3 regions of the Nonomuraea sp. NPDC050540 genome follow, and region 2 is predicted to be linked to each of the others. Evidence: riboswitches for the same ligand, from Rfam matches in the RefSeq annotation. Region 2 holds a riboswitch; each other region holds the start of a gene.
What was found. A riboswitch is a leader RNA that binds a small molecule or an ion and turns the genes downstream of it on or off. The one in region 2 is predicted to bind cyclic di-AMP.

Region 1 (3,263 bases), on a different contig from region 2:
GAGACGTAGGCGTTGAGCGCGGTCGTGCGGCGGGAGGCGTCGGCGACGAGCACGTCCTCGACCGGTACGCCGTCGCGCTCGGCCATGGCCAGCAGGCCGGTACGCAACTGGGACGGCGGCATGGGCCGGAAGTCGTTGAACAGCGGCTCGAAGACGACCGGATACACGAACGAGGCGGCGACGGTCAGCGCGGCGGCGCCCACGGCGGCGGGCACCCACCAGCGCCGGAACCTGCGCGCCAGGCCCACCAGCGCCACGATCATGATGGACAGCAGCACGACCCTGACCGCGATGTTCTTCAGCCGGTCGCCGCTCCAGCCCGCCCAGTCCTGCGTGGACAGGCCGAACTCGCGCAGCCGTACCTCGAACCACATGCCGAGCGGCCAGCGCACGACCTCGACCAGCACGGTGAGCAGCAGCACGCCCAGCACGACCCGCACCCACCACGGGCCCTTGAGCCGCCCGAGGACCTTCGCGCCGAGCGGCGTGGCGACCAGCAGCCCGGCGAACAGGATCGTGAGACCGAACGACAGGTACGACGGCACGCTGGTGGCCGCGTCGAACGCCTGCGACCTGGCGATCTCGGCGGCGGAGAAGTCGCGGGCCGGATCGGGGGCGACCCGGGGCGCTCCCGGCGGCAGCGCCCGCCAGGGCGTGGTGAACGCGGCGACCGCGACCACGACGGCGCCGAGCGCGACGGCGGCGATCCCGGCCTGCCGGTGTACCCGCGCGGGGGCCTTGTCCCGCTGATCGGTCACTCGAGTTCCTCCCGTAGATAGGCGCGCCATCCGGCGACGAGCTCGCCGGACGGCAGGGGCAGGGCCCGCTCCACGCCCAGCCGCCGCGCGTCGCGGTAGAGCCTCACCAGCCTGTCCTCGCCGAAGCGCGCGGCCAGGAAGCGACACGCCAGCCAGGCCTCCTGGTAGGACTGTGCCAGCCGCGCGGCCCCGGGCGCGAACGCGTCCGCCCCGGGCAGTTTCCCTGGCACCCGTCCGGCCCGTACCTCGGTGGCGAGTTCGGCCGCCGCCACGGGCACGGCCAGGCCCGCGTCCTTGTAGGCCACGTAGTCGGCGAACCCCTCGTACAGCCAGGCGGGCAGTCCGGCGGTGCCGGCGGCGACGTGGGTGAGCTCGTGGGCGAGGACGACGTCGCGTCCGGTGGGGGTGAGTTTGGCGTAGTTCTCCGGGATCACGATGACCCTGCCGTCGTGGGCGATCGCGGCCAGCCCCTCGACCGAGCCCACGCCGGCGGTCCGCGCCGCGTGTGCGGCGTCCTCGGCGAGTTCGACGCTGGGCCGTACCCGCTGGCCGAGGATCGCCGCGACGCGCACCGCCGCCCGCTCGGCGCGCCGCTGAAGGTCCGCTTCCGCATCGGGCGCCCGTTCGGGGGCGCAGCCCAGCGTGAGGACCAGGAGGGCCGCGAGCGCGGCGCGACGGCTCACGACCACGGCCCCGATGGTAGCCGGACGCGCGAAGGCCCCGTCCCGGGAGGGGACGGGGCCTTTCGGACCGGGCGACTACAGACCGGGCCGGACGGCTCCCGCGAAGGACGACTTGCGCCATCCGCTGAGCCGCTCGATGCGCACCCGCTTGCCGGAACTCGGCGAGTGGACCATCTTGCCGTTGCCGACGTACATGCCGACGTGGCCTCGACCGCGGAAGAACAGCAGGTCACCCGGCTGTAGAGACTTCCACGAGATCTTCTTCTTGATGCGCGCGTACTGGCTGTGCGTCACGCGGGGGATCTTGACTCCGGCCTTCTTCCAGGCGAACTGGACGAGACCGGAGCAGTCGAAGGCGCCGGGTCCCGTTCCACCGTAGCGGTACGGGTCGCCGATCTGCGCCCTTGCCGCGGAGACGGCCTTGCGGGCCTTGCTCTTCTGCCGGGCAGTCGTCGACTGCGTCGCCGTCTTGGCCGAGGTGGTGGTCTTGGCCGTGGTACGCGCCTGGGCCGCCGGGGCATGGAGGGCGAACCCTCCGGCCGTCACGGTCATGGCGAGCGCCGCGCCACCGAGAACAAGACGGGGGTTGTGCAGGGAGGTAGACAGGATTTCTCCTTGGTTCTTCCACGAACGCCTACCGGGTTAGCTGACGGATTCGGGCCTGGAAGTCGCCCTACGGCACGCTGAACGCGCCGATTCACCCCTTGATCCCGGGGGAATGGGATCGGTGGTTCCCCGGCTCCGTGCCTCCTGGCTGCACGGACTCGGCAGGTCGCGGCCCCTGGTCATACGGGGGCGACCGGCGGATCTCTATGGGTCCTCATCGAGCCCGGACGGGGCCGATGCCGGTTCGCGGCGCCATGGCTTGTTCGCCGCGACGCCAGAACGTACTCCCGGGTTCATGACCCGGCAAAGTCCCGGCAAAGTTGTAAAGATCAGATAAAGGACCTTGTCAGGACGGGAACTCCTGCTGGACAGCGGGGTCCCGTTACTCAAATGTGACCCTCCTCACACTTGGAGCTCCAGGGGTGAGTCAGGTCCCATCCGCCCCTCCTGTCACACGCGTCACAGCGGTCAGCCGGAAGCCCGTCGGCGTGTGCCGTACCTCTTCGATCTCCTTCAGCCGCGCGGCGTGCTCGCCGCCGAGATAGCGGAACAGGTACGGCACGCGCCGCCTCCGCCGGATCTCGAACCGGGCGGCGATGGCGTCGAGCATGTCCTCCGCGGGCGAGTGATCGACGTGCGCCTCGCGCCAGCGGGTCATCGGGTCGCGCTCGGGCCCGTCGAAGCGGCCGAGCAGGGTTCCGGCGTCGTAGAACCAGGTGGCGGCGGCCTCGTCGGCCCAGTCCCAGGCGAACTCGTCCACCACGAGCAGCCCGCCCGGCCTCAGCAGCGCGGCCGCCCGGTCGAGTGCGGCCTCCAGCGGATGCATGTGGTGCAGCGACAGTGACAGCACGATGACGTCGAACGGGTCGTCCTCGTAGACGGTCAGGTCGGCGCGCTTGGCGGGCACGCCCGCCGCGAGCGCCGCGGCCGGGTCGAGGTCGATGGCGGTGACGTCGTGGCCGCTCGCGATCAGCGCACCGGCCAGCGCGCCGTCGCCGCAACCGGCGTCGAGAACGCGGGCGGGAGCCTCGGGCAGCGCGGAGAGAATCCAGGTATCCATGGGTCCGATCGTGCAGCGAGCGATCCATGCGCACCACTGCGGGTTCGGCATGAAAGACATAAGCTCCATGCATGCTTGACGTCTGGTCGCTGAAGGTGCTGTCAGAGGTGGGACGGCTCGGGTCGTTCTCGGCGGCCGCCGAGGCGCTGTCCATGA
Region 2 (3,263 bases):
CGACCAGACGCTGCCACCACTCGGCCAGCGGCGCGGGCGCGCCGGGCGGCTGGACGCCCACCGGCTGACCGTAGGCCTGGCCGTAGCCGGGCTGGAAGCCCTGCTGGCCGTAGCCCTGCTGCGGCTGCTGCTGACCATAACCAGGCTGCTGGCCGTAACCCGGCTGGGCGTACTGCTGCCCGGACGGGGCCTGCTGGCCGTAGCCGGGCTGCTGCTGACCGTAGCCAGGTTGCGAGCCGGGCTGCTGACCGTACTGAGGCTGCTGGCCGTAGCCGGGCTGCTGCTGACCGTAACCCGGCTGGGAGCCGGGCTGCTGGCCGTAACCGGGCTGCTGGCCGTACTCGGGCTGCTGCTGGCCGTAGCCGGGCTGCGACTGGGCCTGCTGGCCGTAACCGGGCTGCTGGCCATAGCCAGGCTGCTGCTGGCCGTAACCGGGCTGGGAGCCCGGCTGCTGGCCGTACTCGGGCTGCTGCTGGGCCTGCTGGCCGTAACCAGGCTGCTGGCCGTAACCCGGCTGCGAGCCGGGCTGCTGGCCGTACTGAGGCTGCTGCTGACCGTATCCCTGCTGCTGGCCGTACTGGGGCTGCTGACCGTAACCCGGCTGGGAGCCGGACTGCTGTCCGTATCCCTGCTGGCCGTAGGGGTCGCCGTCTTGGCGGTAACCCACGACGGTCACGTCCGGGTCGGGCTCGCCCTGTGCGTGGCCCGCGTTGTGCTGTCCGTATTCGGGAGTCCCGGAGTTGTCGCCGGGGTCGTCCTGTGGATACGGCGGCTGTCCGGTGCTCACCGTGTCACCTCGCTTCGAGTGTGCATGTGGCACATGTCAGGACACATGCCTTCGCTGCCCAACGTATCGACATAGGTATCTACAATCACCTTTCCCTTTGGTCGAGGTCCGAGTCAAACGACGGCAGGTGGAGCAGCATCCTGGTGTTGCCCAGGGTGTTGGGCTTGACGTGCTCCAAGTCGAGGAACTCGGCTACGCCCTCGTCATAGGAGGCGAGCAGCTCGGCATAGACCTCGGGAGATACCGGCGTGCCCTGGATCGGGCGGAACCCATGCGCGGCGAAGAAATCCACCGCGAATGTCAGGCAGAACACCCGCCCCAGCCCGAGTTCGCGGGCCGTTCCGATCAAAGCGGTAACGATTTGGCCCCCGACCCCGAGACCGCGGGCGTCGGGGTCGACGGCCACGGTGCGAATCTCGGCGAGGTCCTCCCACAACACGTGCAGAGCACCGCATCCGACGACCTGCCCGCCACGCTCAGCCACCCAGAACTCCTGGACGTCCTCGTAAAGAGTGACCGTGGCTTTTTCCAGCAGGCGCGGCCCGGCTCCGGCATAGGTGTCGACCAGGCGCCTGATCGTCCGGACGTCCGGCGTGCGAGCTCGCCGCACGACGACCTCGATGTCGGGTACCGCCCGTTCGGCGACCTGTTCCATGGCACTTCAGAGTACAGACGCAATTACGGCTGCCCCCTATTTGCCCACCTACTTCCTCAACCATCTCATCCAGTGGACGAGCATGCCCGACAACAGCCGTCTCCCCCTCAACCACCAGGCGAATAGCCGGTGACGAGCAATGATTCCCCCGGTGACGCCGAACCTCACGTACGTCCCATGCACCCGCAAAGCGCACATAAAGTCGCTCCAGTACGGCGGAGCACGTGATCCCCCCGTGACGCTTCGGTTGTGAAACCTCAACAGACTTGGCAGTTCTGGTTGAGCACGAACCTGGAGTGCACTAGTGTCCAGCGTCGATGTCACCCGCGTCCTTACGCGCGGCGGCACGCCTAATCCCCTCCCCTGGGGAGCCGGGGACCCGCCAGTGGCCGCAGGCCATCCGGGGTGAATCCGAGCCACGGCTCGGTAGGGCTGCTCCGGCCCGAACCCGTCAGCTAACCCGGTAGGCGGCCACGAGAGGAGCTGGTTGGTGAAGCGCACGCGTAACCGTGAAGGGAAGCCCGCGGGCAAGCATGCCCGCCCTCCCGAACCAGGCATCAAGAAGCGGCTGGTCGTCCTGACGGCGGCCGTAGCCGCGGTGACGTTCACCGTCACGCCTCTCGGTTCCGCAGCCGCCGACCCGAAGCCGTCGCTCAAGCAGCTGTCGGAGCAGGCCGAGAAGCTCCATACGGAGATCGAGACGCTCAGCGAGCAGTTCAACGGCCAGCGCGTGAAGCTCAGGGACGCCCAGAAGGCCGTCGACGCCGCCAAGAAGACGCTGGCCTCCAGTGAGGCCGATCTCGCCACCAAGCGCCAGCGGGCGGGCTTGCTCGCGCAGAGCGAGTACATGATGGGCGGCTTCAGCCGCGCCCTCGCCTTCGCCGCCTCCGACGACCCCGAGCTCTTCCTCGACCGCGCCGCGACCAGTTACGCGCTGGAGCAGCAGCAGGGCGAGGAGGTCAACCAGGTCACCCGCGCCAGGGAACTGGCCGAGAAGGCCCAGTCCGAGGCGAAGACCCGCATCGACAAGGTCACCGAGATCGTCGAGGACCTGGACGCGCGGCGCGACAAGATCGGCAAGCTGGTCAAGAAGGTCGAGAGCGACCTGTTCCAGCGGGCCATCGGCGAGGCCGGGCGGCCGGGCACCCGCGCGGTGCGGGTCAGCCTGCCGATCGCCGGCGCCGGCAAGGCGGCCGAGGCGGCCAGGTGGGCGCTGACCCAGCAGCTCAAGCCGTACGTGTGGGGCGCGGAGGGTCCCAGCTCCTACGACTGCTCCGGCCTGGTCATGGCGGCCTACCAGCGGGTCGGCATCTCGCTGCCGCACTACACCGGCGACCAGTGGACGGCCGGCACCCGCATCTCGCGCGAGGAGCTGCGCCCCGGTGACCTGGTGTTCTTCTACAGCGACCTGCACCACGTCGGCATCTACGTCGGCGGCGGCATGATGGTGCACGCGCCGCAGACCGGCGACGTCGTGCGCCTGGCGTCGATCTCCCGCCGCCCGTGGGCGGGCGCGGTCCGCATCGCGAACTGACCCCGCCGAAGAGACGGAACCAGGACCCCATGCCAGCCAAAACCGACCCCGCCGGTCGAACCGGCGGGGTCGGGTCTCAGCCCTGCTAGATCAGCTGGCGGCGTGCCGCCCAGGCCACCGCCTCGATGGCGGTGGCCACACCGATCCTGTCGCATATCCCTCGCAAACGGCGGCGTACCGTGCGTCCGCTGATCTCCAGCCGGCGCCCTACCCGATCGACCGTGACTCCCTTGGCCAGCTCGGCGAGCAAGGCTAAATCGGCGTGGCTCAGCTCAACGCCCTCGGTG
Region 3 (3,263 bases), on a different contig from region 2:
GCCGCGCTCGCGCACGGCGCCGGCGAGGTCGTCCTTGACGGGCAGCGCGGTGAACACCGCGGTGCTGGAGGCGGCCAGCCTGAGCGCCGCCGCCGTCCCGAGGACCCTGCGCGGCAGTCCCGCCTTGTGCCTGGCCCTCAGCAGCGCCCGATACGGCCCCGCGGCCAGCAGCTCAAGCAGCCGGAGCGTGGCCAGCCCGTCGTCCACGATGACGATGCGGCCCGGCCGCGAGGTCAGCCAGCGCAGCTGCACCCGCCCGGAGAAGGCGTCACCGACCACCTGGACCGGTCGCGGCATCTCCTCGCTCGGCCTGGCCAGCTCGAGCCCGTCGGGCAGGTCGAGCCCGGCCAGCTCGCGGCGCGTGGCCACGAGTGCGCGCTGACGCGCCCTCGGCACGATGACCGTGCGCTCACCGAGCAGCCCGGCGTGGTGGGCCTCGACGGCGCAGAGCATCTGGAGCGGCGATTCCACCCAAGCCCATTGCTTCTTCACGACGGGTTCAAGCTAGCCCGGTCGCCTTAAGCCGCAGGGAACGCCATATGAACAATGGGTCGCATGAACTCGCTGCTGCTCAACACCGACGGTGTGCAGATCCCGCAGCTCGGCTTCGGCGTCTGGCAGGTGCCCGACGACGAGGCCGAACGCGCGGTCGCCACCGCGTTTCAGGCGGGATACCGCCATATCGACACCGCCAGGCTCTACTACAACGAGGAAGGGGTGGGCCGCGCCTTCCGGGAGTCGGGGCTGCCACGGGAGAAGGTGTTCATCACGACCAAGCTCTGGAACGCCGACCACGGCCGCGCCGAGGAGGCCTTCGAGGAGAGCCTGGCCCGTCTGGGCCTCGACTACGTCGACCTCTATCTCATCCACTGGCCGGTTCCAGATCAGGACAAATACCTCCAGGCATGGAAGTCCCTGGAAAAGATCTACCGAAACGGCCGGGCGCGCGCGATCGGCGTATCGAACTTCGGCGTGGAGCACCTCACCAGGCTCATCGACGAGGCCGAGATCACCCCCTCGATCAACCAGATCGAACTGCACCCGAACTTCCCCCAGATCGAACTGCGCGCCTTCCACGAGGCCAACGGAATCCTCACCGAGGCGTGGAGCCCGCTGGGCCAGGGCAAGGGCCTGCTGAACGACCCCGCCCTCGCCACATTGGCCGGAAAACACGGCAAATCACCCGCGCAGATCGTGCTCCGCTGGCACATCCAGCTCGGCAACGTGGTGATCCCCAAGTCGGTCACGCCGGCGCGGATCAGGGAGAACATCCAGGTCTTCGGCTTCACGCTCGACCCGGAGGACATGGCTGCCATAGGAGCCCTCAACAACGGCACCCGTCTGGGACCTGATCCGGCAAATTTTAACTGGATGGGATGACCGGCTGGTGCGGCCTTTTGGCCGCACCAAGCCTTGGATGGTCATTTATGAGTTTGTAATCCCCTTGCCCCATGTATTACCTTCAGGTCATCCAAGGCATACGTCCGGGCTACCCGTTCGTTGCCAGACCATCGCACACACATCACAGGCTTTGCCTGTGACCGCTGAATCCGCACCCTCGCGGAACCGGGGACCCAGGTCCTTTGGGGTGAATCGGCGCCACGCGCCGTAGGGCAGCTTCCATGCCCGAACCCGTCAGCTAACCCGGTAAGCGGCATGGAAGCAAGGAGTCACCCCACCCGATGGCGAAGCATCGTCTTACCCGTGCCCCCAAGATCGACCTCACCCGCGCCGCTCTCGGCGTGACCATCGCCGCCACCGCGGCGTTCGCGACACACCCCGCCCAGGCCGAGACGCACGCCGCGTCCGCCGCCGCCAAGGGCGTCCCGGAAACCGTCGTCCAGGCCGAGCCCGGCAAGAAGGCCGGCAGCGACCGGCCCAAGCCCACGGCGGCCCAGGTCCTCGCGCTGGCCAAGAAGCAGATCGGCACCCGCGAGGACTCCAGGGGCGGCGGCACCAAGTTCCAGAAGTGGTACATGTCCTCCCCCCGCGCCGCCGAGACCGTCAAGCGCGACGGCGGCAACCGCCAGGCCTACCTGAACGCCGCATGGTGCGCCATGTTCGTCAGCTGGGTCGGCGAAGAGACCGGCGCCCGCACCACCGTCGGCTGGGACGCCTACACCGTCACCCACGCCAAGTGGTTCAAGAACAACAACCGATGGGGCACCGGCGCGAAGCCCGGAGCCGTCGTCTTCTTCTCGTGGAGCGGCAGCAAGAGCCTCGACTCCATCAACCACGTCGGGTTCGTCATCAAGGACAACGGCAACGGCACCATCACCACCGTCGAGGGCAACACCGGCAACGGCAAGGTCGAGGAGCGCATCCGCCCCGCCTCCCAGGTCGTCGGCTACGGCTACCCCGACTACTCGGCTTAACTTCCCCTTCCCCCCACTCTCCCTCCCAGGAACGGCGCGCCCCCTCCCCCCGGGCGCGCCGTTCCCATGTCCGGCACCACCCCGCGAACCTCCGGCACCCTCCCCACCCCACCGCCACACTCCCCCGCTGCTCCCGCGCACCCCTTCACCCGCCGCCACCCCCGCCCCGCCCCGACACCCCCTCGCCCCGCCCCCGCGCACACCCACCCCGCCCTGACACGCCCCGCCCCGCGCACCCCTTCACCCGCCGCCACCCCCGCCCCGCCCCGACACCCCCTCGCCCCGCCCCCGCGCACCCCTCACCCGCCGCCGCCCCGTCGTCGCGTACCCCCATCCCGCCCTCACACCCCGTGGGCCCGTCCCACTCCCACGCACCCCTCACCTGCGCCGACTCCATCCGTGCGCGCCCCGATCCGCCAGCCCCTCCCACGGCCACGCCATCCCGCGAACCTCCGGCCATACAACCCGGCTCCCAGCCCACGCTCCCCCGGGACCTCAAGTCCCACCCCGGCGTTGTCTCATGACCGGGGAGGGAGTGGGCGGGTTAGGGTGACGGTGATCACGTTTGGAGGGGTCATGGGATGGACCGCAGCGGACATCGGCGACCTGTCAGGCCTGGCGGCCGTGGTGACGGGAGCCAACAGCGGCGTCGGGATGATCGCCGCGGGTGAGCTGGCCAGGCGCGGGGCCACCACCGTCCTGGCCTGCCGGGACGTCGCCAAGGGCGAGGCCGCCGCCCAGCTGATGAAGAAGGCGGCTCCCGACGCCTCCATCGAGGTCAGGCAACTTGACCTGGCCGATCTGGCCTCGGTCCGAGCGTTCGCCGCCGCGTACACCGGCGGTCTCGACGTGCTGGTCAACAACGCGGGCGTGATGGCGCTGCCGTAC

Region 1: another riboswitch for cyclic di-AMP. It lies ahead of ACIBI5_RS11555 (C40 family peptidase); the one in region 2 lies ahead of ACIBI5_RS33720 (NlpC/P60 family protein).
Region 3: another riboswitch for cyclic di-AMP. It lies ahead of ACIBI5_RS44005 (CHAP domain-containing protein); the one in region 2 lies ahead of ACIBI5_RS33720 (NlpC/P60 family protein).

Annotation. Positions count from the first base shown of each region.
Region 1 covers NZ_JBITHA010000003.1:264,265-267,527, reverse strand. The annotation lists gene ACIBI5_RS11565 (M48 family metallopeptidase) at 1-758, opposite strand, end outside; gene ACIBI5_RS11560 (hypothetical protein) at 755-1,447, opposite strand; gene ACIBI5_RS11555 (C40 family peptidase) at 1,517-1,993, opposite strand; cyclic di-AMP (ydaO/yuaA leader) riboswitch at 2,058-2,221, opposite strand; gene ACIBI5_RS11550 (class I SAM-dependent methyltransferase) at 2,475-3,107, opposite strand; gene ACIBI5_RS11545 (LysR family transcriptional regulator) at 3,179-3,263, shown strand, end outside.
Region 2 covers NZ_JBITHA010000011.1:251,278-254,540, forward strand. The annotation lists gene ACIBI5_RS33710 (RDD family protein) at 1-787, opposite strand, end outside; gene ACIBI5_RS33715 (amino-acid N-acetyltransferase) at 873-1,442, opposite strand; cyclic di-AMP (ydaO/yuaA leader) riboswitch at 1,780-1,927, shown strand; gene ACIBI5_RS33720 (NlpC/P60 family protein) at 1,933-2,976, shown strand; gene ACIBI5_RS33725 (LuxR C-terminal-related transcriptional regulator) at 3,062-3,263, opposite strand, start outside.
Region 3 covers NZ_JBITHA010000019.1:72,401-75,663, reverse strand. The annotation lists gene ACIBI5_RS44015 (hypothetical protein) at 1-471, opposite strand, end outside; gene ACIBI5_RS44010 (aldo/keto reductase) at 556-1,380, shown strand; cyclic di-AMP (ydaO/yuaA leader) riboswitch at 1,533-1,669, shown strand; gene ACIBI5_RS44005 (CHAP domain-containing protein) at 1,683-2,375, shown strand; gene ACIBI5_RS44000 (oxidoreductase) at 2,952-3,263, shown strand, end outside.